Regions from separate parts of the Tepidamorphus gemmatus genome, predicted to be linked through region 2. Evidence: riboswitches for the same ligand, from Rfam matches in the RefSeq annotation. Region 2 holds a riboswitch; the other holds the start of a gene.

Region 1 (15,571 bases), on a different contig from region 2:
TTTGCGCGAGCGCGAGGTTTCGCCCGACCTGTGCGATGCGCTCGACCGCTACGCTGTCGACATCCTGTCTTCCGCTCGCAGTGCGGCTGCCGGTGTGCGGGGCATGGCCTCGATGGCGCGGGCGCTGCGCCGGATCGAACGCCGCCTCGATGGCCTGGAAGGCACCCTGACGGAACCCGACCAGCCGGAGCCGACGACGAGCGTTGATCCGGCGATCCACAAGGCCGACCCGGCTGCAGGCCGCTTCCTCGAGGATCTCGAGCTCGTGGAGGGGCCCGACGTCCAATGGACCGACGTCGATTCGCCGGCATCCGCGCAGCTCCGTCCCATGTCGGCGCTGCCGTCGCACTACGGTGCTGCGTCGCCAAGCGGCATATCGGCCGCTCCGGAGCCGGCGCCTGCCACCGCGGTATCGGCCGCCCCCGGTCGGACCACCGGCGAAGCCGGTGAGTCGGCCGAACCGCAACCGGCGGCCTCGCAGCCTCACAGGCTCCCCGAGCCGCAACGGCGCCGGCCGAGCGATCTGACCGGGCTGACCTTCGACCAGCGGATGATCCTGTTCAGTTGACGGCCGGGGCTTCCGCTTCCCCGGCAAGCGCCACGGCACGGGCGAAGATGGTCGGATCGGCATTGCCGCCCGACAGCACCACGACCACGGTGCGGCCGGCCACGTCGACCTTGCCGCTCAGAAGGGCCGCCAGTGCCACGGCGCCTCCGGGTTCGACCACCAGCTTGAGGTCACGCCATGCGTAGGCGACTGCTGCCAGCGCCTCCGCATCGCTGACCGACACGCCGCCGGCGACGCGCGAGCGGTTCACCTCGAAGGTCAGCTCGCCGGGCCGCGGCGCCATCAGCGCGTCGCAAACCGATCCGGCCCGCGCTGCATTCTCCTCACGCCTTCCCGACAGGAACGAGCGGACATGGTCGTCGAAGCCATCCGGTTCGACCGTCATCACGCGCGCAGACGGCGCTAGCGCCTGAACCGCCAGCGCAATACCGGCGGTGAGACCACCCCCGCCACACGGAACCAGCACCAGGTCGGGATCGCCGGCGAGCTCCCGCGCCTGCTGCACCAGTTCGACCCCCGCAGTGCCCTGACCGGAGATGACACCCGGATCGTCATAAGGCGAGACGAACACGCCTCCCGTTTCCTCGACGACCTGCGCCGCGACCGCATCCCGGTCTCCGGTCGCCCTGTCATAGGGCACGATCCGCGCACCATAGGACCGCGTGCGATCGCGTTTCAGCGGCGGCGCATCCGACGGCATGACGATGGTGGCCGGCACACCGAAAAGCTGCGCCGCCGCCGCGATACCCTGGGCATGATTACCGGACGAACAGGTGACGATGCCGCGCCGGCGCTCGGCCTCATCGAGCGCGGCAATCGCATTGTAGGCGCCGCGGAACTTGAACGAACCGGTGCGCTGCAGGATCTCGGGCTTGATAAGCACGCGTGCGCCGGTCGCCGCATCGAGCGCCGGCGATGCGAGCAGCGGCGTCCTGATGCATACGCCGGCGAGCCGCGCCGCGGCCGCCTCAATGTCGTCGAAGGACGGGATACGCCGGTCTGGCGTCGCCATGATGAAGCTCCGCGCTGGAGGATCAGCCAACACTACAGGATCGGTCCGGGCAGCAAAATGGCGGCGTCAGGACACCGCGCAGCGATTCGACCGCAGGATGATGTCGACGAAGGTGCGGGCGCTGGTGTCCCAGTTGAACTCGAGCGCCCGCGCCCGGCAAACATCTGGCGGGATGTTGAGCGCCGCCAGCGCGGCAGCACGCAGATCCTCGTCCAGCACACCCGCACCCGAATGGCCTATGACGTCCATCGGCCCCGGCACCGGATAGGCCGCCACCGGCACGCCGCAGGCCAGGGCCTCGATCGAGACCAGGCCAAGTGTGTCGGTGCGGCTTGGAAAGACGAAGACGTCGGCGGCGCGGTAGAGCCGGACCAGATCCTCGCCCCGATGCACGCCGAGGAACCTGGCCTCCGGAAAGCGCCGCTGCAGCTCGGCGCGCTGGGGTCCGTCGCCAACGACGACCTTCGTGCCAGGCAGATCGAGGGCCAGGAACTCGTCCACGCTCTTCTCCACCGCGACCCGGCCGACATAGAGGAAGATGGGCCTCGGAAAGTCGAGCGCCGCCGCCTCGCCGGGCGTGAACGCCGCGGTATCGATGGCCCTCGGCCAGATCACCGGATTGGCGAAACCCCGTGACGCCAGTTCCGCCGCCAGAGTCGGCGTGGAAACCAGTGTCGCCTGCCCGGCATTGTGGAACCGCCGCAGCCAGGCGTAGGACAGCCGTGGCGGAACCGGCAGCCGCCGCGCCAGATACTCCGGAAAGCGGGTATGGAAGCTCGTGGTGAACCATCGCCCGTTGCGCAGGCACCAGCGCCGCGCCGCCATCCCGATCGGCCCTTCGGCCGGGATATGGATGAAGTCGGGCTTCAGTGCCTCGATGCGCCGCCCGACCTGGGCAGGGCCGGCCAGCGCAAGGCGGATCTCGCTGTAGGTCGGCAGCGGAACCGAGCTGAACTCGGCAGGGGAGACCACCTCGATCTCGAGACCGTACGCCGGCGTCTCGCGCCGCAGGCGGTCAAGCACGCTGACGACGCCGTTGATCTGCGGATGCCAGGCGTCCGTGGCCAGCACCAGCCGCTTCATGACGGCGTCATCACGCGGCGACCCGAGCCGTTTCGACGGGCGGGTCCTGCCGCTGGGCTCTGACGACCGGCCAGCGGATGATCTCAAGTGTCCCGTCCGGCCGCTCGCCGACCGCCGTGCAGCTCTCCACCCAGTCGCCGCAGTTCACATAGCGCACACCGTTCATCATCTGATCGGCCGGATGATGGATATGGCCGCAGACGACGCCGTCGACCCGTGCCCGCGCCGCCTCCGCGGCCAGCGCCTGCTCGAACTCGCTGATGAACGCAACGGCATTCTTGACCTTGAGCTTCAACCACGCCGAGAGCGACCAGTAGGGGAAACCGAGCTTGCGCCGGGCGACATTGAAGTAAGTGTTGACGAGCAGCGCGGTCGCATAGGCCCAGTCGCCAAGCAGCGCCAGCCATTTGGCATAACGGACCACCGCATCGAACTCGTCTCCGTGCAGGACGAGGAAGCGCTCGCCGGTCGCCGAGATGTGGATGGCCCGGCGCATCACCTCGATGCCGCCGAAATGCGTGCCGATGTAATCGCGCAGCAATTCGTCGTGATTCCCCGGGATGTAGATGATCCGGGCTCCCTTGCGACCCTTGCGCAGCAGCTTCTGGACGACGTCGTTGTGCTTTTGCGGCCAATACCAGGAACGCTTCAGCCGCCAGAAGTCGATGATATCGCCGACGAGATAGATGGTCTCGGCGTCCGTATGCTTGAGAAAATCGAGAAACAGTTCACTCTGACAGCCCTTGGTGCCAAGATGAACGTCGGACAGGAACAAGGTCCGGTAAACCGTACTGGCAGGATGTTGATGCACGGTTGCCCCCGTCCGCAGCCTCAGTGCAGACGCCAATAACGTGATTTGCTTGGCAGGATTATGACGCCTGTCATCCGAGTGCAACACTGTTGCCGCTGGGGCAGCCATGCGCACAGTGCAAGCGTGATGGACATTGCGCCCCTGCGGGCATTGGATTGATGGTGGGCGGCGCCAGCGCTGCGGCCTATGCCAGACACGAAGGAGCAGGGAATGGATCTGGGTATCCGGGGACGACGGGCGGTCGTCTGCGCATCGAGCCGAGGACTCGGCCGGGCCTGCGCGGAAGCTCTCGCGGCAGCCGGCTGCGAGGTGGTGATCAACGGCGTCGATGTGGAGCGGCTCGCCCGTACCGCCGACGAGATCGCCGCCGCGACCGGCGCCAGGGTGATCCCTGTGCCCGGGGATGTTTCACGAACCGATGTCCAGGATGCGCTCATTGCCGCCAACGGAAGTCCCGATATCCTGGTAAACAACAATGGCGGGCCGCCGTTCCGTGACTTCCGCGACATCGACCGCAGGGCGATGCTCGATGGCCTCATCATGAATATGGTCACGCCGATCGAGCTCATCCAGCGCGTCGTCGACCCGATGATGGAACGGGGCTTCGGGCGCATCGTCAACATCACGTCCTACTCGGTGCTGCAGGCAATTCCCGGACTGGACCTGTCGAGCGCCGCACGCGCCGGCCTCACCGGTTTCCTGTCCGGCGTCGCGCGTCAGGTCGCCAACCGGGGCGTGACCATCAACAGCCTGCTGCCGGGCAACTTCGATACCGATCGTATCAGGGCGATGCTGGCGTCGCGGCACAAGGCTACGGGCCGATCCGAGGAGGACATCGCGTCCGAACTGAAGGCGGCGATTCCGGCCGGCCGGTTCGGCGAACCGTCCGAGTTCGGCAGCACCTGCGCCTTCCTGTGCAGCGTGCATGCGGGCTACATCACCGCTCAGAACATCCTCATCGACGGCGGCAATGTCCGGGCCTCGTTCTGAGGCGAAGAACTCGACACCGGTGGACAGGTATCCGCCGACATGAGACGAGCCGGCCCTGACGGCCGGCCCATTTCGCTCGCACGCTCGAGACCTCCGCCCCTGTCTCCGACAGCTACGGCCTGTAGACCGGTGACACCGGCTCCATCGCATCCCGACCACCGAAGGAATACTTCAGACCGGCAGCGACGATATGCACACTTGCGTCCACGTCCGCGGCAAATGTCACCGGCGGCACATAGACGGGGTTTCCGGGCCCGATATTGATCCGCGTGTCGAAGGTGGTCAGGAAGGAGTAGCCAAGGTCAAGGCGCAAACGCTCCGACCAGTGGTACGACAGGCCTGCCGACAGCCACAGCCGGTCGTCGTCCGGCAGCCGGATCGAGCGAGTGACGTCATCGATCGGTGCGCGCTCCCACGCCGCCCCGGCGCGCAATGTCCAGCGATCGTCCCAGTCGTATTCGGCGCCGAGGGCGAAGAACCATCCGTCCCGGTACTCGAATGGCAGCAGCGACACAGGCAGTCCGTTCAGCGAGTTGACCACGGTGAAGGTCCCGAACCGGCTCCAGTTTGTCCATTCGACCGTGCCGAGCATCGAGAACCTGTCGGTGAATCGGTGGCGCAGGCCAAAGCTGACCATCTCCGGCAGGGTCGGATCGACCTCGATCGGCAGCCGCGCCACGAGCGGGATCGCCAGCATGCCCTCCAGGTCATGCTTGATGGCAGACCGGAAGCCGATGCCGATCTCGGTGTTGGGAGTGGGCGTGATCAGCAGGCCGGCGGTGAAGCCGAAGCCTATGTCATCGCCGTTCAGCACGGCGGACGGGGCGATCGGTGCGATGCCGACGGCCTGGCTGAGGATGACGTCGAAGTATTGGATCTGCAGCCCTGCCGCCACCGCGAAGGCGTCGTTGATCCGGTAGCCGACCACCGGATTGACATTCAGCGAGAAGACCTCGGACTCTCGGCCGTAGATCTGCGCGGCGTGACTGAACCGGGTCTCCGTCTTCAGGCCGTACTGCCCGTTGATGGTGGCGCCGAAATACCACCGGTCATCGAAGTTGTAGGCGACGGTCGTGGCCGGCACGACCGCGGTCTTGCCGATATCGCCCGGATCGCCACCGAAGAACAGCGGACTGCCCGGGCCGAGCAGGCTGGACGGGAACGCCGCCGTCGTGATCTCCGTGGACGGAACGATCAACGACAGCGAGCCTTCGACGTCCAGACCCTGCGCGCAGGTCACCACCGCGGAATTCCAGAACGTCCCAGCGACGGACGTGCCGCAGGTCGCCGCCCCTGCGAAGCTCATGCCCTGTCCGTAGGCGCTCTGCTCGCGTATCGCGAATGCGCCCGCATCGGCGGTGCCGACGAGCGCGTCGCAACCGATCGCCGCCGCAAAGATCCCGGCTGCCGCGGGCAGTCCGCGAAGTCTGCTCATTTCCTCCCCCTCCTCCATGAGGTCGGGTGCCGCAGTCGAGCTCTCTGGAGGAGCCCTTGTCTGTGGAAGTCCACGCTAGAGTTGTCTGCCTGAGGGATGCAATCCATGCTCCGTTGCGGCAGGTCTGGATTAGGAGCTGGCTAAGCAGGAATCTCATCCGGCGTTGCCGATCGGCAACGATGAGCCTGGCATGTTCCGCAGTTGCGCTTGCGGCCGACGGTTCGATGCACGATGATCCGCCGCGCTTCATCCAGACATGGCAACACACTCAGGAGGAACTGCCTATGAAGCTCGTTCGGTTCGGTCCGTCGGGCCGGGAAAAGCCGGGTATCGTCGCCGCCGACGGTTCGATCCGCGACCTTTCCGGAATGATCGCCGATCTGACGGGCGACGTTCTGTCGCCTGCCGGGCTCGATCGCCTGCGCGCCGTGGACACGTCAAGCCTGCCGACCGTTCCTGCCGGCACCCGGCTCGGCCCCTGCGTGCCGATGCCCTACAACTTCGTGGCCATCGGCCTCAACTACGCCGACCACGCCGCCGAAACCGGCGCGCCGATCCCGAAGGAGCCGATCATCTTCAACAAGGCGCCGACCTCGATCTCTGGGCCTGACGACGACATCGTGCTGATCCGCGATTCGGTGAAGACCGACTGGGAGGTCGAGCTCGCCTTCGTCATCGGCACCGAGGCCTTCGAGGTGCCGGCTGACAAGGCCCTCGACCACGTGGCCGGATACTGCCTGTGCAACGACGTGTCCGAGCGATTCTGGCAGACCGAGAGCACCGGCCAGTGGGTCAAGGGCAAGAGCGCCCCCACCTATGGTCCGCTGGGTCCGTGGCTTGTCACCCGTGACGAGATCGCCGATCCGCAGAAGCTCGCCATGAGCCTCGATGTCAACGGCAAGCGGATGCAGACCGGATCGACCGAGACCATGATCTTCGGCATCGTCGAGCTGATCAGCTATGTGACGCGCTTCATGAAGCTCCTGCCCGGCGACGTCGTCACCACCGGGACGCCGCCCGGGGTCGGGATGGGCATGAAGCCGCCGGTCTTCCTGAAGGCGGGCGATGTGGTGACCCTGACGATCGAGGGTCTCGGCACCCAGCGCCAGAAGGTCGTCGCGCGCTGAGGCAGCGGCCGGGCGCCGCCTGGCGGCGGCGCCCGCCACATGTCGATCAGCTCGTGCGGGCGTCCAGGAACGGCCCGATCGACCGGCCGGACCAGCCGCCCAAAGCAGACCGCGCCGCCTCGTAGGACTCCATCACCCGGCGCGCCTGGGCATCGCCGGCGACGAGCTCGGCCAGCACGTCGGATGCCGCAGCGCGCGCCGCCATGACGACATCGCGCGGGAACTCGGACAGCCTGACATCGGTCCCTGCGAGGCGCGCGATCGCAAGGCCGTTCATCCAGTCCGCCTCCGCCAATCCCGCCGCCGCCTCCATCGCGCAAGCCCCGGCGACGATCGCCCGCAGATCCGGGTCAAGCGCCTCGAGGGCCGGAATCGATACCAGCGCCTCACCGGTGCCATTCGGCTTGTTGAAGCTCGGCCATAGATAATGGGGTGCCACCCGGTCGAGACCGAGGGCAATGTCGGAGAACGGGCCAAGGAATTCCACGGCGTCGACGACACCCGACTGCAATGCCTGGAATATCTCGCCCGGAGGAATTGCCACCGCAGTCATCCCGAGCCGTCGGAACACCTCGGCGCCGAGTCCCGCGGACCGGATGCTCACGCCCTTGAGATCGTCCGGCGAGGCAACCGGCCGCTTGAACCAGCCACCCATCTGGAAGCCGGTGTTGCCCGCCATGAACGGCTTGATGCCGAACGGCGCGTAGAGCTCGTCCCACAGCGCCTGGCCGCCCCCGTGTTCCACCCAGGCGACGTGTTCGGGCGGAGTCAGGCCGAACGGCACGGTTGTGAAGAAGACCGCTGCGGGGATCTTGCCCTGCCAGAAGAACGAGGCGGTGTGGCCCATCTCGGCCACTCCTTGCGAGACCGCATCGAAGACCTCGAAGGCGGGCACCAGCTCGCCGGCGGCGAATACCTCCACCGTCAGCCTGCCACCGCTGAGCGCCCCGATCCGCTCGGCAAGCCGTCTGGCGCTGACGCCGGGCCCCGGCAGGTTGTGCGGCCACGAGGTTGCCATCCGCCATCGAACGAGCCCTTGGGAGACGGCGGGGGCCGCCAGAGACGCAGCACCGGCCGCCACGGCCCCGGCGATGACCGTTCGGCGGGAGAGCCCGCCACGTTGCGAGATTGTTTTCATGACCACACCGAATGGAAATGGTGGACCGGGCCGTGGCCATGGCCGACGCCCAGCGTATCGGCCGCGACCAGCGCGGCAGTGAGATAGTCCTTCGCGGCCCTGACCGCCGCCTCGAGCCCAAGTCCCTTCGCCAGCCCGGCAGCGATTGCCGCCGACAGCGTGCAGCCGGTGCCGTGGGTATTGCGGGTCGCCACGCGCGGTGCCTCGAACCGCAGGCAATCCCGGTCGGACACCAGGATATCGACCGAACGATCGCCTTCGGCGTGCCCCCCCTTCATCAGTACCGCCTTCGGTCCTAGCGCCAAGAGCCGCTCGCCTTGCCGGCGCATCGCCGCCTCGCTGTCTGCGACGTCCGCGTCAAGCAGTCGGGCCGCCTCGGGGAGGTTCGGGGTGATCACCAGCGCCAGCGGCAGCAGCGTGTCGCGCAGGACCGCCACCGCCTCCGGACGCAGCAGCGGATCACCGCTCTTGGCCACCATCACGGGATCGATGACGATGTTGGGCGCCCGATGCGCCGCCAGGCGTTCTGCGACCGTCTCGATCACCGCCGGCACGCTCAGCATCCCGACCTTCACCGCGTCGACGGACAGATCGTCGAAGACCGAATCGATCTGCTTCGCCACGAAATCCGGCGCGATGTCGAGCACCGCCTGGACGCCGGTGGTGTTCTGCGCGACGAGCGCTGTGATGACCGTTGCTCCGTAGACGCCCAGCGCCGAGAAGGTCTTCAGATCGGCCTGCATGCCTGCACCGGCGGTCGGATCGGTTCCGGCGATCGAGAGCGCCACGGGCGCGCGCCCGCCGCGAGCGGGGTCGGCGGTGAAGCTGTCTGGTCGCACCTGTTTCATGGGGAGGCAATCCTGTCACCGAAGTCCTGGGGGTCGAGCGCATAGAGTGCGTCGAGATAGGCCGGAACGAAGCTTCCGGGTCCTCGGGCCGTCGCTCCGGCGCGTTCGGCGGCTGCCTTGACGAAGGCGAGGCACGCCGCCGCCGCGAGGAAACGATCCGTCTCCACCGCCAGGAAACCGGCCATCAGCGCGGTGGCCGCGCATCCCGATGCTGTCACCAGCGCCATCAGCGGATGTCCGCCCGCCACCTCGACCTCGCGGGTTCCATCGGTCGCGAAATCCACCTCGCCGGTCCGCACCACCACCGCGCCGCTTTCGCGGGCCAACAGCCGTGCCGCCGCGTCGCCGCCGTCGCTGCCGCTCAACGCCGCGAGTTCCGCGCGATTGGCACGGATCACGGCTGGATGGCGCCGCGCCAGGTCACGGGCAAGCCCGAGCCTCGTCGGTGAGCGCTCGACGAACACGGGATCCAGTGCCCATGGCTTCCCGTCCGTTCGGGCGATACGGATCGCCACGTCGATCGCCTCGGCCCGCAGCGGGTCAAGCGTGCCGAGATTGACGAGCAGCGCCGACGCCCCGTGGATGAAGCCGGGCACCTCCGGCGGATTGACGGTCATCGACGGAATGCAGCCTGCTGCCAGAAGCACGTTCGCCGTGTAGGCTACCGCTGCGGCATTGGTGATGCAGTGCACGCGCGGACGCTCGGCCCGCAGCCGCGCGAGCAGCTCACCCGTCAGATCGCGCGCAGCGCCGCTCAACGGCCCGGGCCGCCGGCAGGATCAACCGCATCGCTTGGGGAAACTGTCCTGCTGTTCATCTCAACTCCCTCCGCCGGCATCATCCGGATCAGGTTCGACGGGTTGACCGCCCTGCGGCCTCTCAGTCCCGTTCGGGACACCCCAATGAGATCGTCTCGCACATCTATCCGACCTGCAGGCCGGTTTCAAGGGCTGTTCGGCAGGTTCCGGCTGCTGGACACCTGCACGGCGTCGGCATGACCTTGCGTGATCCGGCTCCAGTCGCGAGCCTGCACGGGTGGCAGCAATCGATGCTTCCAGCCGACGTCTGCCATCGCTTCCGGCATCGGACCGGCGGCGGCGATCGCAATCCGGAACCACCCGACTGGCAGGGCCTCCCCCAAGTCGCACCATTGCACCTTGGCGTACCGGCTCGGTTTGCCGTAGACCGGCACCCATGCCGGACCATCGCCACGAGGACGCACGGATGCAGCCATGACCGGGATCGACTACGAAGCCGAATACAACAACCGTGCGCGCGTCCCGGAGCATCCGGCCATCATCGAAGGCTGGGCGCGCGACGCAGCCGCGTTCCGCAACACCGCGAGCGCGGAACTGGATCTCGCCTACGGCCCACGCCAGCGCAATCGCGTCGACTTGTTCTTTCCCGCAGCGGACCGAAGGGTCGAACGCCTGGCGATCTTCATCCACGGCGGATACTGGCAGATGCTCGACAAGAGCTACTTCAGCCATCTCGCGCGCGGTCCCCTTGCCCACGGCATCGCCGTCGCCATGCCGACCTACACGCTGTGCCCCGAGGTCGGCATCGGCGAGATCATCGAGGAGATGCGCGCCCTCGTCCGCTTCCTGCATGACCGCTACCGCCTGCCGATGGCCGTCAGCGGCCATTCGGCCGGCGGTCACCTCGCCGCCGCACTGCTTGCAACCGACTGGACCGCACGCGGGCTGCCCGAAGCCGTGGTACCGGCCGCGCAACCGATCTCCGGACTGTTCGATCTGGTGCCGCTCGTCGCAACCACGCTCAACCGCGCGCTGAAGCTGGACTCCGTCGAGGCAGGTCGCGTCAGTCCGCTCAACTGGCCCTCGCCAGCCGGTCTCGCCCTGCACGCCTGGGTCGGCGGCGCGGAGAGCGACGAGTTCCTGCGTCAGAGTCGGGAAATCGTCGATGAATGGATCGAAGGGGGTGTCCGCGCCGAATATTTCGAGGCGACCGGAGCCAACCACTTCACCGTCATTGCCCCACTCGCCGAGCCCGACAGCGACATGACCCGCGATCTCGCCGCGCTGACGCCCGGCCGGGGCGGCTGAGGCGCGGACGCGGCGATCCGCGGCCGCCGACAGGCTGCGTCGTCGATGTAAGGCTTCGGGATGTAAGGCTTCGGGATGTAAGGCTTCGGCAAGCAAACTGCCGGAAGATGACCCATCATTCTCCGGGGACATCATCCATGCCGATTCGCCGCAATGCGCTCGCGCGGTTCGCCGTCGCGCTCCTGCTTGGTCTCGTCGTCACCGCCGCAGCCTCCGCGACCGCGCAGGCCGCTGCGCCCGACGTGCGGCCGTCGGTCTTCCTCCAGTGCCCGACCGCGCCCGGCGATCCAAACACCTATGCGCTGTGCGCCACGGCGCGATGCTGGGTGCTCGACGGCGTCGCCTACTGCAAGTGCGAGATCGAGAACGGCAGGAGCATCTCGCTGCCGTTCCACTATCGCGACCGAGGCCAGCGCCGGAACGTCTGCACGCTGTTGAAGGACGGTGTCGCCAACGGTTTCACGGTCAGCACCTATTCGACCCCGCGCCGGCTCGAACAGGACTACCGCCCGGCGGTGGAGAAGCTCGGTCCGCCGCTGGCGATCTACACCTGCGGCGGTCCGGTCGGAAACCAGCCCCAGGCCGGCTATTCGGCCCAGTGCGACGGCGGCATCTGCTTCAATTCGACGACCGGCAAGGAGTTCCCCGGCCTCGGCCCGATCGGCGAGGGCGAGATCGTGTGTTCCTGCCCGCCGGTGCCCGCGCCCAAGGTCGGCTTCCAGATGGCCGGCCCCTGGCACTGCCGGCCGGGTGCGCGCGACGTCGACGGCCGCTGCTGCGACAGGGAGTTTCACGACCGGTTCTGCAACGTCTCCAGCGTCTCGCAGACCGGTACGGAGATCATGGTCGGCGCCGTCACAGGCATCCCAGCGCTTCTGTCGAGGTTGCTCGACGGCAAGGCTCCGAAGATCAACCGCTGCGTTTTCCAGTAGCCAGGGCAGCGGACGGCGCCTGCGGGCGCCGCCGCACTGGCTGTCGGGCACAGGCGCCGGGATTTGCGGCAGCGCCGGGCTTGCCGGTGCTGCGCGCATCTGGTCACATCGAACCAGCCGCGGCGGGCCGGCAGCCTGCCCGCCGCTCCCCCCCAATGCTGTCGCGGAGGCGTGCATGATCCCCTTCTTCGTCCAGATCAAGTGCCACCTCGGCCGCGCCTACGAGGTGGCCGACCAGATCGCCAATGCCGAGATCGCCTCGGAGATCTATTCGACCGCGGGCGACTATGATCTTCTGGTCAAGTTCTACGTCGACAGCCAGACCGAGATCGGCCATTTCGTCAACGAGCAGGTGCACCGCTTCGAGGGTATCCGCGACACCTACACGATCATCACCTTCAAGGCGTTCTGAGATGCCGACTGGTCAGACCCGGGGTCAGACCGGCGGCGGGCTGGCCTGGCGCTGGCGGGCCCGTTCGATGCCGAGCTGGCGCTCGCGCCAGATCACGAACAGGCCGGCGGCGATGACGATCGACGCCCCGGCCAGGGTGATCGCCACGGGTCGGTCGCCGAACATCAGGTAGCCGAGAACGAGTGACCAGATCATCGCCGTGTAGTCGAACGGCGCGACGACCGAGGCCGGGGCGTAGCGGTAGCTCTGGGTCAGCAGGATCTGGCCGATTCCGCCGATCAGACCGATCGTGACCAGAAGCGCCGCCTCGCGCGGCGTCGGCACGGCCCAGCCGAACGGCAGGGTGCACAGCGCCAGCACCGTGCAGGTGACCGAGAAGTAGAACACGATCGAGCCCGTCGTCTCCGTTCCGGTGAGATGGCGGACCTGGATCATCGCCAGCGACGTCAGCGAGGCCGCCATCACCGCGACCAGCGCGCCGATCGCGCCCGCGTCGGCGGACGACCAGCCTTGACCCAGATAGGGCCACAGGATCATCACGATGCCGATGAAACCGACACCGACGGCGGACCAGCGGAAGATGCCGACCACCTCGCCCAGCAGCACCGTCGCCAGCGCCAGCGTTAGCAGCGGCGCGAGGAACTGGATCGCGGTGACGTCGGGCAGCGGCAGATAGGTGAGTGCGACCAGATAGGAGGCGAGAGCAAGCCCGCCGAAGCCGCCACGCAGCACATGTCCCCTGACGTTGCGGGTCCTGAGCGCTCGCGGAAACTCGCCGCGCCAGGTCAGCCAGACCGACAGCGGCAGCAACGCGAAGAAGCTGCGGGCGAACATCACCTCGCCGACCGGCACGGTCTCCGACAGGAGCTTCATCAGCGCCGCCATGACCATGAGCACGAGGGTCGAGGCGACCTTCAGGCCGATGCCGATGAGATGATGCAGTGACGCCTCCCTTACCTGTTCCGGACAAGCACGAAACGCAGCGATTGACAATTGTTGCTGGCGCATCCGTGATCTGCATTCGGCGTCCGGCGGATTCGCCGCCCCGGGGACGCCCGGTCCGGGAGACCACGCAATGATGGCGCTGCCCTTCCTCACCGCTTTCCTCGCCCTTCTCGGCGGGGCCTTCGCATCGCGGGCGATCGGGATCGCCCTGTGGGCCGTCACGCTCGTGCTGATCCTCGTGCTGTTTCGGCTGCACGCCACCGACCCCCTCGACATCGTGCTCTGAGGCCCGCTCCCGATGTCGCCGGAATTCGCGCGCAGCCTCAATGCCCTCGGACTGCTCGGCCTCTGCGTCGTCCTCGGTTACGCCTTCGCCGACCAGTTCCTGAAGCACGACCTGCCATGCCCGCTGTGCCTGCTGCAGCGGATGGGATTCGTCGCAGCCGGTGTCGGCATCGCCTTCAACCTCTGCTTCGGACCGCGCCCGGCCCATTACTCCATCGCCATCCTGTCGGCAGTTGTCGGGGGGCACCGCCGCGCTGCGCCAGATCGCGCTGCACGTCGTCCCGGGGACGGGCACCTACGGCGATACATTTCTGGGACTGCACTTCTACTCCTGGGCCTTCATCGTGTTCGGGCTGATCATTGCCGGCTCGGCGCTGATGCTGCTGTTCGAGCGTCAGTTTGAGGTCGCGCCCGGTCCGCGCCCCCGGCTGACCGGGCTCGCGCTCGTCTCGTTCTGGCTATTCGCGCTTCGGGCGCTCGGCAATGGACTCTCGACCTTGGCCGAGTGCGAACTCGGCCTGTGCCCGGACAATCCGACCGAGTACCAACTCTTCGCGCCAACTCCTGCCCCGGCATCCGATTGAGCGGGGTTGGCACGGACGCCCCGAAGCGCCATATCGCGCGGGAGTCCGCCCCACGCCTGGCCGCCATTGCACGCGGACGGAATCCGCATCACATGACCGACAACCACGAGGCCTCACTTGCACTCGACCGGCGTGCCGGCTGGCCAGCCGAGATGCGCCGGCTGCTCGACAAGTATCCGCGTCCCTGGACCGATCGGCCCGACCTCGGCCAGCTTTCGCGATTCTGGCTCGGCCGTCATGACATGTTCCGGGAGCTGAACACGGCAATGCTGCAGGCGTCGCAGGCGCTGAAGGCCGGCACCGTGCCCCCGGAAGCGTTCCGAACCTGGTTCCAGCCGCGCATCCGCTTCTTCCTCGGCGAACTGCACGGGCACCACATGATCGAGGATCAGCACTATTTTCCGGTGCTGATGCGAATCGAGGCCGACCTCGCCCGCGGCTTCACGGTACTGGAGGCCGACCACGAGGCGATCCACGAGGGCTTGGCAACGCTGCAGAGCGCCAGCAACGATCTGCTCAACGCGCTCGCCGGACCGCCCGACAGGCGCCGCTTCGCAGCAGACGCGATGTCCGAGCGGCTCGACGGCTTCCTGAAGTCGCTCGTGCGCCATCTCGACGACGAAGAGGATCTGATCATCCCGATCCTGCTCGACCGCGGCGAGAACCTGCTCGGGTAGCCCGCGGCAGGATCGCCTTCCGGCAATCGGCAGCGAGTCAGTCATCCCTGCCGCGGCGACGGCCGGGTGCCGGGATCGGCAGGGCAGGATGTCCGGCGTGGAGGCGCTCCGATCGGAGATGTTCGCCAAGGCCCATCCGGAACGACGCGCACGGGCTTTGGCTGCCGATGGCAGCCTCTCAGCCGTAGGTCCCTGCGTATGTGTCCCGCAGCACGTTCTTCTGCACCTTGCCCATGGCATTGCGCGGCAGTTCATCCACGAAGAACACCCGCTTCGGCAGCTTGTAGGCAGCGAGGCGCTGCTTCAGCGCGCCGATCACGGACGCCTCGTCGAGGCTGGCGCCCTTCTCCAGCACTACCACCGCCGTGACCCCCTCGCCGAAATCCTTGTGCGGCAGACCGATCACCGCCGATTCGACCACCCCCTCCATCGCGTCGATCTCGCCCTCGACCTCCTTCGGGTAGACGTTGAAGCCGCCGGAGATGATGAGGTCCTTGGCACGTCCGACGATGGTGACATAGCCATCCGCGTCGATGGTGGCGACGTCGCCGGTGATGAAGAAGCCGTCCGGGCGGAACTCGGCCGCCGTCTTCTCCGGCATCCGCCAGTATCCCTTGAAAACATTGGGGCCCTTCACCTCGATCACCCCGATTTCGCC
Region 2 (15,571 bases):
TGTCGACGATCCGCAGACCGGTCTCGTAGGCCATCTGCGCGCGCTCGCGGTATGGGCCGGGGATCGCGGCGCAGCCCGGCAGGCTCATGCCCAGCGCTTCGGCCAGCGAATTCATCGTCGTCGCCGTGCCCATGGTGTTGCAGTGGCCGACCGACGGTGCCGACGAGGCAACGATGTCCATGAACTCCGCATAGTCGATCTTGCCGGCGGCATGGTCGGCGCGGGCGTTCCAAACGACCGTTCCGGAGCCGGTGCGCTCGCCCTTCCACCACCCGTTCAGCATCGGGCCGCCCGACAGTACGATCGCCGGAATGTTGACGGTCGCCGCTGCCATCAGACACGCCGGCGTCGTCTTGTCGCAGCCGGTGGTGAGCACCACGCCGTCGATCGGATAGCCGAACAGCACCTCGACGAGGCCGAGATAGGCGAGATTGCGGTCGAGCGCCGCGGTCGGCCTCTTGCCGGTCTCCTGGATCGGATGGACGGGAAACTCGAATGCGATGCCGCCCGCGGCGCGGATGCCCTCGCGGACGCGTGCCGCCAGCTCCAGATGGTGGCGGTTGCAGGGCGACAGATCGCTGCCGGTCTGGGCGATACCGATGATCGGCTTGCCGGACTGCAACTCCTCGCGGGTCAGTCCGTAATTGAGGTAGCGCTCCAGATAGAGCGCCGTCATGCCCGGATTGTCCGGATTGTCGAACCAGAGTTGACTGCGCAGCCTGCGTTTCCCGGACACGTGCCCGCTCCTCCCGAAAGTCTGTCTCGAAGCCTTCATACTCCAACGCCCCCGCCGCCGGTAGGCGTCGCGCCGGTGCCAGAACCGGCGGGTTGACCTGTGTATACGCTGCAGCTGGGATGTCCAGCGCTATGCAGGGCAATGCGCGCGCCGGGAAATGGCACTCGATGAATCGGTTGGCGGGCGCTGTGAACGGAACGATTCCGGTTCCTGCGCAGCCTGTTGAAGCCGTTAAAGTGGCGATTCAGCGGGTTGATGCGGCGATTCAGACGCGCGGGATTCTGCGAATCGGATGAATCGCTTGCCGTCGTCTCCTCGATCTGCGTTTGATCTGGCGGCAACGGCAAGGCTGTTCCTCGGCCCCCCTTGACCGCACGGGCCGCCGGCGCAACCGTCACGTCTATCCCCTGTGCACGGAGACACCATGCGCCGCTCGCCCCGCTTCCTGGTCTGGCTCGCCTGTGTGTCGGCATGCCTGGCGACGGCGCCGGCTTCGGCCCGTCCGGTCGGCTGCCCGGCCGCAAGCAGCGCCCATGCCGGCTTCATCATCACGCTGAGCAACAAGGAGGCGTTTCAGGTCGACAGGATTGTCGGCGACATCACCTACATGCGCCACCTGGACAACCGGCTGAACACGATCTCCACCGAGGAGCTCTATCGAGGTCTGTTCACATTGGTGTCGGACGGTCCGCGGGGGCGTACCGTCTTCACCTACGACGTCGATCCATCAGCGCTGTTTCCACTGCAAGGGGGCGGCAGATTTGCGGTGGGCGGCAGGATGATCGACTCGCAGGGCCGCTCCAGCCGGGTCGAGCGCACGATCGAGATCGTCGACGGCGGCACACGCCAGATGGAACAGGCCCACAATGTCTACGGGCTGTGCTTCTACAACGTGAAGCGAATCCTCGCCGCCACCGTCTGGCCATCGCTCGGGCTGGAATTCCGACAGGAGAAACTGTGGTCGGAGAGCTTGCGGACGGTGCTCTATCTGCGCACCGAGGTCTATCAGAACGGCGTGCTGACCAGGGTCTCCGAGTACGACGGCAAGTACATCGATTTCCTGGACTGAGGGGGCCCTGGGAGCCCACCGCATCCGGCGGGAAGGCCGGCAAGGCGTCGCCCGGCCGGCCTGCACGCCAGCCGCACGGCGCCCACGCAAGCCCGATGGCTATCGGACGATGACGTTGCGGAACTGCCAGGGATCCTCGGGATCGATGTCCTCCGGGAACAGCACGCCACGGTCGACCAGCGGGTTCCAGTCGGTGTAGAAGCCGCCGACCGGGCCGAGATAGGGTAGCTGTACCTCGAGGCAGCGGCGGAAATCCATCTCGTCGGCCTCGGTCACGCCGTTCTGCGGGTTCTCCAGCGCCCAGACAATGCCAGCCAGCACGGCCGAGGTCACCTGCAGGCCCGTCGCGTTCTGATAGGGCGCAAGCTTGCGGGTCTCCTCGATGGAGAGCTGCGAGCCATACCAGTAGGCATTCTTCGCATGGCCGTAGAGCAGCACGCCCAGTTCGTCGATTCCGTCGACGATATCCTTCTCGTCGAGGATGACATGCTCCTTCTGCGCCTGCCACTGCCGGCCGGCCATCTCGTGAAGCGACAGTACCGCATCGTTGCAGGGGTGATAGGCATAATGGCAGGTCGGCCGGTAGACCACCTTTCCGCCCTCCAGCAGAGTGAAGTAGTCGGCGATCGAGATGGCCTCGTTGTGGGTGACGAGGAAGCCGTGCTGCGCCTTCGCGGTTGGCGTCCAGGTGCGCACGCGCGTGCCGGCGCCGGGACGCAGCAGGTAGATCGCCGCATCGCAGCCGAAGTCATGCCGGCGCCCGTCGAACGGCAGCTCCTTCTCGTGCGTGCCCCAGCCGAGTTCGGCGGGCTGCAGGCCCTCCGAGATGAAGCCCTCGACCGACCAGGTGTTGACGAACACCTCGCGCGGCTTCGGCGTGCGGGCGCGCTGGGTGTCGCGTTCGGCGATGTGGATGCCCTTGACGCCGAGCCCCTGTGCCAGGCGCGCCCAGCCCTCACGGGTGGACGGGGGTTCCGTGCCTGCGCCGAGCTCGCCGGCGAGATTGATCAGCGCCTGCTTGACGAACCACGACACCATGCCCGGATTCGCGCCGCAGCAGGAGATCGCCGTGGCGCCGGTGCGCCGGCGCTTCAGCTCGAGAACCGACTCGCGCAGGGCATAATTGGAACGCTGGGAGACCGTCAGGCTCGAATCCGTGTAGTAGCCGAGCCAGGGTTCCACCACCGTGTCGATGTAGAGACAGCCGAGATCGAGGCAGAGCTCCATAATCGCCACCGACGACACGTCGACGGACAGGTTGACGCAGAAGCCCTTGCGGCCGCCGGCGGTGAGCAGCGGCGTCAGGACGTCCCGGTAGTTGTCACGGGTGATCGCTTCCTGGAGGAAGCGCACGCCATTCTCCTCGGCGATGTGCCGGTGCGCGTCGCTCGGATCAATGATGACGAAATCGGTCTTGTCGAAGGCGATGTGGCGCAGGATCAGCGGCAAGGTTCCGGTGCCGATCGAGCCGAACCCGATCATCACGATCGGGCCGTCGAAGGTGGCATGGATCTTCCAGTCGGCCATCGTGGGACTTTCTCCTCTGGTCTGGTCGGCTGAGGTCCGGCAGCGTGCGGCGTTGTCACCGTCCGCGTCCCTCATCCACCGCTGCGCGGCAACCCCTCCCGTCAAGCCGAGATGGTAGCCTGCAGGCAACCGCAGCATGCTGGGCGCCGGCCCGTCGCAGGACGGGCCGGCGGATCGGTCAGAACCTGTAGCCGGGGACGGCCACGCGGTCCATATCGACAAGGGCGGCCCCCGGAACTGCCGTCTGCGGCGCACCGGTTCCGCGCACCAGGCCGTTCGCGCCTGAGAGCGCTCCCGGCTCAAGCTCCAGGCCTAGAAAGCGCTGCGGATCGACCGGTCCGGGCAAAGCCAGTCCGGCCACCACGTCGCGGCCGAAGCCGAAGCGGCCGTAATAGGGAGCATCCCCGACGAGGATGACGGCCTTGTGGCCGGCCATTTCGGCGCGCTTCAGCGCCGTCCTCACAAGACGGCCACCGATACCCTGGCCCTGCCAGTCGCAGCGCACGGCGACGGGGCCGAGCAGCAGCGCCGGCACGCCGCCGGCGTCCACCTCCCACAGCCTGACCGTGCCGATCAGACCGGCGGACGACACGGCCACCAGCGCCAGCCCGTCGGCCGGCTTCCGCCCCTCGCGCAGCCGCTCGGCCGTCTTCATGCGGCGGCGCGGCCCGAAGGCCTCGTCCAGCAGCGACTCGATACCCGGCGCATCGACCGGGGATTCGGAGAGGATCGCAATCATAGATGCCTCCTCAGATCACGTAAGCCGCAAGCGGGGCGAAGCCGTTGAAGCCGACCGACGCGTAGGTCGTCGTGTAGGCTCCTGCTGCTTCGATCAGGATCTCGTCGCCGATCTCCAGACTGACGGGCAGTTCGTAGGGCTCGCGCTCGTAGAGCACATCGGCAGAATCGCAGGTCGGACCGGCCAGAACGCACGGCGCCACGCGGTCTCCGTCGCGCGGCGTGCGGATCGGATAGCGGATCGCCTCGTCCATGGTCTCGGCGAGACCGCCGAACTTGCCGATGTCGAGATAGACCCAGCGCACCGGATCGTCGGCCGACTTGCGCGAGATCAGCACCACCTCGGCCTTGATCGCGCCAGCACCGCCGACCATGCCGCGGCCCGGCTCGATGATCGTCTCGGGGATGCGATTGCCGAAGTGGCGGCGCAAGGCCCCGAAGATCGCCTCGCCGTAGGCGCCGACCTCCGGCACGTCGTTCAGGTAGCGGGTCGGGAAACCGCCTCCGAGATTGACCATGCGCAGCTGGATGCCCCGCTCGGCAAGCGCGCGGAACACCCCGGCCGCCATTGCCAATGCCCGGTCCCAGGCCTCGGTGTCACGCTGCTGGGAGCCGACGTGGAACGACACGCCCCAAGCGGCGAGCCCAAGACGATGGGCGCGCTCCAGCACCTCAATCGCCATCTCCGGGGAGCACCCGAACTTGCGGCTGAGCGGCCACTCGGCGCCGACGCCGTCGGTCAGGATGCGGCAGAACACCCGGGTGCCGGGAGCGGCGCGGGCAACCTTCTCGACTTCCTCGATGCAGTCGACAGCGAACAGGTCGACACCGAGCGCATGAGCGCGGGCGATGTCGCGCTCCTTCTTGATGGTATTGCCGAAGGAAATGCGGTCGGCAGTTCCGCCGGCGGCGATGACCTGCTCGATCTCCGTCACCGAGGCGGTGTCGAAGGACGAGCCGAGCGAGGCCAGCAGCCGCAGGATCTCCGGCGCCGGGTTGGCCTTGACGGCATAGTAGATGCGCGTGTCCGGCAGCGCGCGCGCGAACGCAAGATAGTTCTCGCGGACAACGTCCAGGTCGACGACAAGGCACGGCCCCTCGGGGCGTCGCTCGGCGATGAAGGCGCGGATTCGGTCGGTGGCCATCTGGCTTCTCCCGGTCCCAAAGGTTGAACCTCGCGGTGCCGATGCGTCGGATCTCCGCGCTGTGGAGACGCGAAGGCCGTCAGCGTCGACGCCGACCCGATGCTCCGGATGCGCGAACGCAGCCTTCAGGCTGTTTCCACGTCCGGAACCTGGTTGCCTTTGATTGGATCGGGAGCCCCGGTCCGCACGTCGGGCAAGGATGGTGTGCCTCTTCAGTAACCCCGGCCTTTGGAGGAGCCGGCAGAGACCAAAAAAGCCCGCACCGTCGTTGCTTTAAGCCGCCACCCTGTTAAGTCCGGGGTTGCCCGGCGACCACAGGCACGTGCGAATGTTGGGCGAAACGTGAGTTAGGCGCTTCGCGCTTCACAATCAAGCGGTTTTCACGCCGCCGCGGAATTTTTCCGCGGTCCGTTGGCGGTGGTCGCCAGTGCGACGCCCGACAGGATCGCCGCCATGCCGATCCCGTGGAACCACTGGAAGCGCTCGCCGAGCAACCCGACGGCCATCAGCGCACCGAACAGCGGCATGAGATGGAAGAACGGCCCCGCCCGGTTTGCGCCGATCAATTCGACACCGCGGTTGAAGAAGGCGTAGGCGACGAGCGAGGGAAAGATTGCCACATAGAGGCAGGCGGCGACCGTCAGCCAGTCGAGCTTCAGCAAGTAGCCGGTTGACATCTCCCATACGAGGAACGGCACCAGCATCGCGTCGCCGATCAGGAACGTCGCGGCCAGAAAGCTGATCCAGTGGATCGGCGGCCGCCGCCTCAGCAGCGCCGAATACACCGCATAGAGGACGACCGCGACGAGGATCAGGATGTCTCCGGCATTGAAGCGAATTGCCGCCAGCCGCTCGATGTCGCCCTGCGAGACGATCGCGACGACACCGCACAGCGAAATCACGATGCCGGCCGCCTGGCGGGCGGACAGGCGTTCCGCGAACAGCACGAAGGTGACGAGCGCGATGACCAGCGGCTGTGCGGACTGAAGCAGGACGCCGGTGAGCGCACCGGTATACTGCAAGCCGAAATAGACGAGCGTGTTGTACGAGGCGATCCCGGTGAAGGACAGCACCAGCATGATCGGCCAATGCCGCACGATTGCGCGCCAGTCGCGCTTCAGGTGCGGCCAGGCAAAGGGCAGCAGCACCAGGAAGGCGCCGCCCCAGCGCACGCTGGCGAGGGCGATCGGCGGAACGTGGCCCGCGACCAGACGGCCGAGCACGATGTTGCCCGCCCACAGGAAGGTCGTGACGACCAGCAGGAGATATGCCTGGCCATAAAGCCAGCGGCTGGCGACGGCAATCTGTTGGAGCATCTGGCACGCGCGGGGTTGGTCCGATCTCCGCTAGCGGCTATGGATCGCGCTGTAAAGCCTGGAGACGGCTGCACGGCCTGGAGACAGAGGTCGCGCTGTGTCGTGCATGCCGCTATAGTCGCGCGCTTTTTTCGGGACGCCGGCCGTTGCCGGCATAGGGACCCCACTGGGGACAGGGACACATGGCAAACGTGGTCGTCGTCGGCTCGCAGTGGGGCGACGAAGGGAAGGGAAAGGTCGTTGACTGGCTGTCGGAACGTGCCGATGTCGTGGTCAGGTTTCAGGGCGGGCACAATGCCGGGCACACGCTGGTCGTGGACGGCAAGACCTACAAGCTCAGTCTGCTGCCGTCTGGTATCGTGCGGCCGGGAAAACTGTCGGTGATCGGCAACGGTGTCGTCATCGACCCCTGGGCGCTGTCGGACGAGATCGCCAGGCTGACCGCGGCCGGCGTCACGATCTCGGCGGAAAATCTGCGTATCGCCGACAACGCCACCCTGATCCTGCCGCTGCATCGCGAGCTCGACGCATTCCGCGAGGAAGCCGCGGGCGCGGCACAGATCGGAACGACCAAGCGCGGCATAGGCCCGGCCTACGAGGACAAGGTCGGCCGTCGTGCAATACGGGTCTGTGATCTGGCCGAGCCGAAATCCCTTGCCGCAAAGATCGAACGGCTGCTCGTCCATCACAATGCGCTCAGGCGCGGCCTTGACCGGCCGGAGATCGACGGCGACGAGCTCGAGCGTCAGCTCGTCGGGATCGCCCCGTCGATCCTGCCCTATGCGTGCTCGGTGTGGAGCCTGCTCGACCAGCAGAAGCGGCGCGGCAAGCGCATCCTCTTCGAAGGCGCGCAAGGCACGCTGCTGGACGTCGATCACGGCACCTACCCTTACGTTACCTCGTCCAACACCGTTGCCGCGCAGGCAGCCACCGGGTCCGGTACGGGACCGGGTGCGCTGGGTTACGTGCTCGGCATCACCAAGGCGTACACGACAAGGGTGGGCGGCGGGCCGTTTCCCACGGAGCAGGTGAACGAGATCGGCAACACCCTCGGCGAACGCGGCCGCGAGTTCGGCACGGTCACCGGGCGCAAGCGCCGTTGCGGCTGGTTCGACGCAGTGCTGGTCCGCCAGGCCATCCGCACCGGCGGCATCCACGGCATCGCGCTGACCAAGCTCGACGTATTGGACGGCTTCGGGGAATTGCGCATCTGTGTCGAGTATCGCCTCGGCAACGCGAGACTCGACCATCTGCCCGCCTCGCGCGATGCGCAGGCCGCGGTGACGCCGGTCTACGAAACCTTCGAGGGATGGTCGCAGAGCACCGAGGGCGCCCGTTCGTGGGCCGACCTGCCGGCGCAGGCGGTGAAGTATGTCCGCAGGATCGAGGAACTGATCGGCGCGCCGGTGGCGTTGTTGTCGACGAGCCCGCGCCGCGAGGACACGATCCTTGTTCACGACCCTTTTCAGGACTAAGAGCCTGTAGGTGGGCTTCAGGAGGCTCGTAGCCGGATCATGGCAGATTTCGTCAGTGTTCTCCGCCGCGCGGTGGAGAACCTCAAGGACAACAACGAGGCAGCGCGTCATGCTCTTTACGGCAAGGCGCGAACCGCGCTGCTCGGCCAGCTGAAGGCGCTCGATCCCCCGCTCGGCGAGGAGGAACTGCAGCGCCAGACGGCAGCGCTGGATGCGGCGATCGCCGAGGTCGAGGCCGAGTTCGCGCAGGCCGCGGCGGGCCTGGACACGGACCTGGAGGCCGGGTATCCGGCGAACGAACCGGTCGCGCCGCCATCGATGCCGCAGAATCAGGTACCGCCGCCGCAGCCGGCCAAGCAGCGTCCGGTGCAGGAGCCGCGTCGCCCCAGCGAGGATTTGCGGTCGGCGGTCGCGGCGGCCGAGCGTCTGGGGCAGGCATCCGCGGATGCTGCCAGGCAGGCGCGCACGGCCCTGGACCAAGCCGCGCCAACCGGCGATGCGCTGGGCGCGTCCAGCGTCGACAACGGTTATCGCACGCAAGAACCGGCCGCGCCGCGCCGCCCGGATCAACGCCCGCGCGAGACCGGTGAGCGCCGTACCGCCGCGATCTATGACGACGGCGATTCGGGTGGCGGTGCGGGACGCTACATTGCCTGGATCGTGCTGGCCCTGGTGATCGTCGGCATCGCCGGCGTCATCTACTGGCAGCGTGACACGCTGGCGTCGATGGTGGCGACGCTGACCGGCGGGTCTCAGAGCGACGAGGAGCAGAAGATCGTCGATCGCGTGCCCGGCAACGAAGCGCCGGCATCCGCGCAGCCGCAACCGCCTGCCGTTCAACCACCGGCGACGACCCAGCCGCAGATCCCGCCGGCCGCCGAGAGCGAGGGCGAGCGGGTCGCCCAGGCGCTGCTGATCGAGGAAGGGTCCGGCACGGGCGCCCCGATCACTGCGGGCGGCCTGGTAGACTGGAGACTGGCGGACGATACCGACGCGACGGGCGCGGTGTCGAAGGTCATCGAGGGCCAGGTACGCATCCCCGACAAGGATCTGCAACTGACCCTGACGATTCGCCGCAACCTAGACCAGGCGCTTCCGGCGAGCCATCTGGTCGAGCTCGTCTTCACGCGGGGGCCGAACTTTCGCGATGGCGGCATCGCCTCCGTGCCGGGCTTGCTGATGAAGGCCACACCACGCTCCTCCGGTCAACCGCTGGTCGGCGCCGTGGTCCCGGTGATGGAAGGATACTTCCTCGTCGGCCTGTCGGAATCCGAGCTCGACCGCGAACGCAACATCGCCGAGATGCGCACGCGCGGTTTCATCGACATTCCGATCAACTATTCCAACGGCGGCCGCGCGGTGCTGTCGCTGGCCAAGGGCGAGACGGGAACGAAGGTGTTCCAGGACGCCTTCGCGGCCTGGGGCGAATCACCGCCGGCGGCACCTCTGCCGTCGGAATGAATCGGGCGGCCGGCAGCCCGCGACGGACGCTTGCATTATCGTGCGGCGTCCGCCATCCTCGGCCTCGTTCCGAGGGGTGCTCTGCAGGGAGCTGAGATGGCGCGACCGGCCAGGTCGGGCCGAACCCTTCGAACCTGATCCGGGTCATGCCGGCGAAGGGACTGGAACCGAGCTTCCCCCGAGCCAAACGTCTCCCGGATCTCCTGAACGCGCCGCGACGGAGATCCATCATGCTTGCCTGCTGTCTCGCCCGACCATCGCATACAGTCCCGGCCCGAAGACAGGATTGAGGCCCCGGTGCCCGACGCCCCATCAGCCAGGGCCGGTTGGCGCGTCGCCCATAGGCTGCTGCGTTCCGGTCTCGTCTGCGCCGTGATCCTCGCGGCCTGGCAGGGTGCGGTGGTCGTACTGGACCTGCCTCCGTTCATCCTGCCCAGCCCCAGGCGGGTCGCTGCTGCATTCCTCGCCCACAGCGATTTTCTGATGCGCAACGCGGCGATCACGGCGCTGGAGATCGTGCTCGGCCTGATGACCGGCACCGGGCTCGGTGTCGTCACCGCCCTCGCCGCTTCCGGCATCCCTGCGGCCGGGCGCGTCGTCCTGCCCGTGATGGTGGCAAGCCAGGCGCTGCCCGTCTTCGCGATCGCACCGCTGCTCGTCATCTGGCTCGGCTACGGAATCGCCTCGAAGGTGGTCATGGCGACGCTGATCATCTACTTCCCGATCGCCTCGGCCTTCCTCGACGGGCTGCGTCGCACCGATCCCGGGCTTCTCGACCTCGCCGTCATCTCGGATGCGGGGCGGCTGCGCACGCTTGCGCTGATCCGCATTCCGGCCGCGCTTCCAGGGCTCGCCTCGGGCCTGAGGGTCGCCGCCGCCGTCGCGCCGATCGGCGCCGTGGTCGGCGAATGGGTCGGTGCCTCGGCCGGACTCGGCTTCGTCATGCTGCAGTCGAATGCCCGCATGCAAACCGACATGGTCTTCGCCGCGCTTCTGATGCTTGGCGCCACGGCAGTGCTGATCCGAACCGCGGTCGAGGCCGCGACCCGCCGCCTCGTCCACTGGATCGACGAGACATCGCCGTGAGGCTGCATTGCCTTGTGGCTCTGTGCGCCGACCGTTCAACGAAACCGGGAGATTCTCCATGGCAACACACACACCCAGCCGCCCCACTGCATGGCCGGCACGTCTTGTGGCCGGTCTGTTCCTCGGCCTTGGCGCGAGCTTCGCCGGCGGTGGCCAGGCCGGAGCGGCGGACCGGCTGACCGTCCTCCTCGACTGGTTCGTCAATCCCGACCATGCTCCGCTGATCATTGCCGAGGCGAAGGGGTTTTTCGCCGACCGCGGCCTCGCCGTCGAGCTGGTGCCACCCGCCGATCCGAGTGCTCCGCCCCGGCTCGTCGCTGCCGGCCAGGCGGACGTCGCCATCTCCTATCAGCCCAATCTCCACCTGCAGGTGCATGAAGGGCTGCCGCTGGTGCGATTCGGCACGCTCGTGGAGACTCCGCTGAATACGCTGGTGGTGCTCGAGGACGGGCCGATAGGGGACCTTGCCGATCTCAAGGGTCGGACCATCGGCTTTTCGGTGGGCGGCTTCGAGGACGCGCTGCTCGGCCAGATGCTGGAGAGCGCGGGCCTGGAGCTCGCCGACGTTAAGCTGGTGAACGTCAATTTCTCGCTGTCGCCGTCGCTGTTCTCGGGCCAGGTCGACGCGGTTATCGGCGCCTTCCGCAATTTCGAGTTGAACCAGATGGACATCGAGGGGCGCCCCGGCCGGGCTTTCTTTCCGGAGGAGCACGGGGTTCCGGTCTATGACGAGTTGATCTTCGAGGCCCACCGCGACACCATCGGCGACGATCGCCTTGTCCGATTTCTCGAGGCCGTGGAAGCAGCGACGATCTGGCTGACCAACCATCCGCAGGAGGGGTGGGAGCTGTTCGTGGCCCGGCATCCGGAACTCGACGATGACCTGAACCGACGCGCCTGGTTCGACACCCTCCCCCGCTTCGCCAAGCGCCCCGCCGCGCTCGACCGCAGGCGCTACGAACGCTTCGCCCAGTTCATGAAGTCGCGCGGCCTGATCGACGAGATCGTCCCGACGGAGACCTATGCGGTGGAGCTGCGATAGCAGTTGCGGCGACCGGGTGCGGTGTGCGGCTCACCGGAGACGCCGGCCGGAGCGTTGGAGTCAAGCTGGAAGCGGAAGGTCGGCGCGGCCTGCCCGGTCGCGCCGAGCGCGAGCCACACGCCCATCCCAGCAAGTACAACGGCTGGAAACAGGCGCCCCATCAGCAATCCTCCGCGACGCGAGCGACAACCGCCTTGCCGCTGATCCCGGCCCGTCGTACAGCGCCATCATCCGATGATGCGGTACGCTTGCGCCGTCTCACCGACAACGCGAATGATGCCGCGCGTGGATGGTGGCATGCCATGGCAGGCGCCACTTCCCTCGCAGGCCTGCGCATGCAAGGTTGCCGTGCCTCCTTCAACAGACCAATACCAAGGAGCAAATGCCCGTGATCGACCTCTACACCTGGTCCACGCCGAACGGCCGCAAGGTCTCGATTGCGCTGGAGGAACTGGGACTGCCCTATACTGTCCACGAGATCGACATCACGAAGGACGAACAGTTCGCCCCAGAGTTCCTGAAAATCAGCCCGAACAACAAGATCCCGGCGATCGTCGATCGCGACACCGGCATGTCGCTGATGGAGTCGGGTGCCATCCTGCTCTATCTGGCGAAAAAGACCGGCCGGCTTATGCCGGCCGACGATGCCCGATACTGGCAGGCGGTCGAATGGCTGATGTGGCAGATGGGCGGTTTCGGCCCGATGCTCGGCCAGGCGCATCACTTCCTGCATTTCAACAGGGGCAAGGCGCCCTATGCCGAAGAGCGCTACGGCAAGGAGGCCCAGCGCCTCTACGGCGTCCTCGACAGGCGACTCGCGGATCGCGACTACCTCGCCGGCGAGTATTCGATTGCCGATATCGCGACCTGGCCGTGGGCGTCGCGCTTCGAATGGCAGGGCATCGATCTGACCCGGTTCCCCAATGTGCGGGCCTGGTACGAGCGCATCGCGAGCCGCCCCGCCGTGCAGAAGGGTTACGACGTGCCGGCACGCGGCAATCGCATCCCCATGCCCTGATCGCGGCCGGCCGCGCGATCCGTCTCATCCGAATCGCCGCCGCAGCTCCGCGACCTGATCCGGTGTCAGTGTGCGGATCGCCTGCCCGCGCAGCAGGAGAAACAGCCGGGCCGTCTCCTCCAGTTCCTCGGTCGCATGGGTTGCTGCCTCAAGGCTGGTGCCGGCGACGACCGGCCCGTGATTGGCCAGCAGCACTGCATGGTGCCTGGAGGCCAACGCCGAAACGGCGCCCGCCAGCGCCGGGTCGCCTGGCGGATAGTAGGGTACCAGCGGCAGCGTGCCGACCCGCATGACGTAATAGGCGGTGATTGGCGGCAGGACATCTGCCGGATCGATATCGGCGAGCACGCTGACGGCGACCGAATGTGTCGAGTGCAGATGCACGACCGCCCGCGCATCGCACCGCTGCCGATACATCTCCACGTGCAGGAAGGCCTCCTTGGTGGGCGCGTCACCGCCGACATGCCTGCCCTCCGGATCGAGCTTCGACAGCCGCGCGGGGTCGAGCGCGCCGAGGGAGGCATTGGTAGGCGTCATCAGCCAGGACCCGTCGTCGAGGCGGAGGCTGAGATTGCCGGTCGACCCGAAGGTCAAGCCGCGGTCGAACAGCGACTTGCCGGTCGCCACCAGATTGTCGCGGGCTCTGGCCTCTTCGCTCATTCCCCTCTCCCGTTGCGTCGGCTCAGGTTCCGTGCGGTGCGATGTCGCGAACGGCGATCTGCACCGCCTCGCGGCCGCCCCAGCGGTCGACCCGCAGCGTCCCCGCCACATGTACCGTCCGGTCACGCGCCGACAGCAGTGCATCGCCGAGCGGCGTGCCGACAGCGCGAAAGGCGATGCCCTTGATCCGCCCGCTGCTGTCGGCGAGGCTCAGCCGGACATGCCCCTGAGCGGTCGGCTCGACATAGGCGAGACGGTGGGCGGCAAGCGCGACCACGGGCTGCGGATTGCCAGAGCCGAAGGGCCCCGCCGCCTCCAGCGTCGCGGCCAGTTCCGGCGTGGCGCCGGAGGCCGTCAGCAGGCCATCGACCTTCAGGTCGCTCTCGGCCGCGGCGGCGACCGACGCCGCAAGGCGTGCGTCGAGGAACTCGGACAGGTCGCCGATCCGATCCCGGTGCACCGTCAGTCCCGCGGCCATCGCGTGTCCACCGCCCTTGACCGCGATCCCCTCGGCGACCGCCGCCCTTATCGCCGCGCCGAGATCGACACCGCGGATGGAACGGCCGGAGCCGGTACCGAACCCGTCGGGTCCGAGTGCAATCGCAAAGGCGGGCACTCCGTATTTCTCCTTGAGCCGCGCAGCGACGATGCCGACCACGCCCGGATGCCAGTCGTCTGCGGAATGCGCGACGAGAACCGAGCGCGGGCGGACGGCGAGATCGGCCTCGATGATCGCCTGGGCCTGTTCGAGGATGCGCGCCTCGATCGCCTGACGCTCGCCGTTCAGCCGATCGAGCGTGGCCGCGAGCCGGGCCGCCTCGTTGCTGTCGCTGCACAGGAGCAGCCTGACGCCAAGACCGGCATCGCCGATGCGGCCGCCGGCATTGATGCGAGGTCCGAGCAGGAAGCCGAGATGGTACGTGTCCGGCGGTTCGGTGAGGCGGGCGACATCGGCCAGCGCGGCAAGTCCGATGCAGTCGCGGCGTCGCAGTGCGATGAGCCCCTTGCGGACATAGGCGCGATTGAGCCCGGTCAGCGGTACCACGTCGGCGACGGTGCCGAGCGCGACGAGGTCGAGCCAGCCGAGCAGATCGGGCTGCGGATGACCGGCTGCCCGCAGCAGGCGATTGGTCGCAACCAACAGCAGGAACACAACGCCGACCGCCGCCAGATGTCCCTGCCCGCTCAGATCGTCCTGCCGGTTGGGATTGACGACGGCAACGGCAGGCGGCAGGTCGGCGCCCATCTGGTGGTGATCGACCACCACAACATCGAGACCAAGCCGCCGCGCCCGGCTCAACGCATCGTGGCTGGTTGATCCGCAATCCACCGTGACGAGCAGGCTGGCGCCGGTCCGAGCGAGCGCGGCGATCGCCTCGTCATTCGGCCCGTAACCCTCGACGATGCGATCGGGAATATGGATGACCGGATCGAGGCCGTGGAAGCGCAGGAAACGGGCGAGCAGTGCCGCCGACGTTGCGCCGTCGACATCATAATCACCGAAGATCGCGATGCGCTCGCCCGCACGGATCGCGCGCGCCAGCCGATCGGCAGCAGCCTCCATCCCGGCGAGTCGGGACGGATCGGGCATCAGCGCGCGCAGGCTGGGATCGAGATAGCCGGACGCGTCGGCCGCGGCGACACCCCGTCCAGCCAGGACCCTCGCAAGAAGCTCCGGCAGGTCATGCTGCTGCACCATCGCCAGGGCAGCCTGGTGGCCTGCCCGATCGAGGCGATCCACCCAGCGGCGTCCACAGACCGAGCGTTCGACGCCCAGAAGAGCGCGTTCGGCACGCATGGCCAGCGCCGGCGGATCGGCTGCGGTCAACATCCTACCCATTGCACCCAGGACAAAGCCCGAGTCGCCTGTGCCAGTCCAGCGGCGATGGGCGGGCGGCTTCAGCCGAACTTTTCGAAGGAGCGGTGCTCGGCCTTGATCCAGCGGACCGTCTGCGTCGAGGAGCGCATCACCACCGTCTCGGTGCGGATGGTCTTCTTGCCGAAGCGCACACCGGAGAGAAGGTTGCCGTCGGTGACACCCGTTGCCGCGAACAGGACGTCGCCGCGCGCCATCTCGTCCATCTGATAGATGCGGTCGAAGTCCTCGATACCCATCTTGCGGGCCCGCTTGCGCTTGTCGTCGGTGTCGAGGATCAGCCGGCCCTGCATCTGGCCACCGATGCAGCGCAGCGCGGCGGCCGCAAGGACGCCCTCCGGCGCCCCGCCGATGCCGAGATAGATGTCGATGCCGGTCTCCTCTGGCGTCGTGGTGTGGATGACCCCGGCGATGTCGCCGTC

What was found. A riboswitch is a leader RNA that binds a small molecule or an ion and turns the genes downstream of it on or off. The one in region 2 is predicted to bind thiamine pyrophosphate.
Region 1: another riboswitch for thiamine pyrophosphate. It lies ahead of thiM (hydroxyethylthiazole kinase); the one in region 2 lies ahead of EDC22_RS08455 (ABC transporter permease).

The regions. Positions count from the first base shown of each region.
Region 1 is NZ_SMAK01000009.1:60,523-76,093, forward strand. It holds gene EDC22_RS14040 (hypothetical protein) at 1-568, shown strand, start outside; gene EDC22_RS14045 (threonine ammonia-lyase) at 561-1,580, opposite strand; gene EDC22_RS14050 (glycosyltransferase family 4 protein) at 1,647-2,663, opposite strand; gene EDC22_RS14055 (UDP-2,3-diacylglucosamine diphosphatase) at 2,674-3,438, opposite strand; gene EDC22_RS14060 (SDR family oxidoreductase) at 3,685-4,464, shown strand; gene EDC22_RS14065 (OmpP1/FadL family transporter) at 4,577-5,899, opposite strand; gene EDC22_RS14070 (fumarylacetoacetate hydrolase family protein) at 6,184-7,026, shown strand; gene EDC22_RS14075 (TRAP transporter substrate-binding protein) at 7,073-8,044, opposite strand; gene thiD (bifunctional hydroxymethylpyrimidine kinase/phosphomethylpyrimidine kinase) at 8,161-9,012, opposite strand; gene thiM (hydroxyethylthiazole kinase) at 9,009-9,770, opposite strand; TPP riboswitch at 9,818-9,924, opposite strand; gene EDC22_RS14090 (hypothetical protein) at 9,956-10,246, opposite strand; gene EDC22_RS14095 (alpha/beta hydrolase) at 10,245-11,078, shown strand; gene EDC22_RS14100 (hypothetical protein) at 11,216-12,010, shown strand; gene EDC22_RS14105 (Lrp/AsnC ligand binding domain-containing protein) at 12,186-12,422, shown strand; gene EDC22_RS14110 (DMT family transporter) at 12,447-13,415, opposite strand; gene EDC22_RS17950 (DUF5993 family protein) at 13,498-13,653, shown strand; partial or broken gene EDC22_RS18265 (disulfide bond formation protein B) at 13,666-13,836, shown strand; gene EDC22_RS18270 (hypothetical protein) at 13,886-14,236, shown strand; gene EDC22_RS14120 (hemerythrin domain-containing protein) at 14,329-14,913, shown strand; gene EDC22_RS14125 (malonate--CoA ligase) at 15,092-15,571, opposite strand, start outside.
Region 2 is NZ_SMAK01000004.1:201,622-217,192, forward strand. It holds gene EDC22_RS08415 (IlvD/Edd family dehydratase) at 1-736, opposite strand, end outside; gene EDC22_RS08420 (hypothetical protein) at 1,161-1,805, shown strand; gene EDC22_RS08425 (homospermidine synthase) at 1,905-3,332, opposite strand; gene EDC22_RS08430 (GNAT family N-acetyltransferase) at 3,511-4,071, opposite strand; gene EDC22_RS08435 (type III PLP-dependent enzyme) at 4,082-5,215, opposite strand; gene EDC22_RS08440 (DMT family transporter) at 5,596-6,531, opposite strand; gene EDC22_RS08445 (adenylosuccinate synthase) at 6,714-8,006, shown strand; gene EDC22_RS08450 (hypothetical protein) at 8,046-9,467, shown strand; TPP riboswitch at 9,530-9,646, shown strand; gene EDC22_RS08455 (ABC transporter permease) at 9,765-10,553, shown strand; gene EDC22_RS08460 (ABC transporter substrate-binding protein) at 10,612-11,595, shown strand; gene EDC22_RS08465 (glutathione S-transferase family protein) at 11,984-12,613, shown strand; gene otnC (3-oxo-tetronate 4-phosphate decarboxylase) at 12,638-13,273, opposite strand; gene recJ (single-stranded-DNA-specific exonuclease RecJ) at 13,296-15,071, opposite strand; gene glpX (class II fructose-bisphosphatase) at 15,173-15,571, opposite strand, start outside.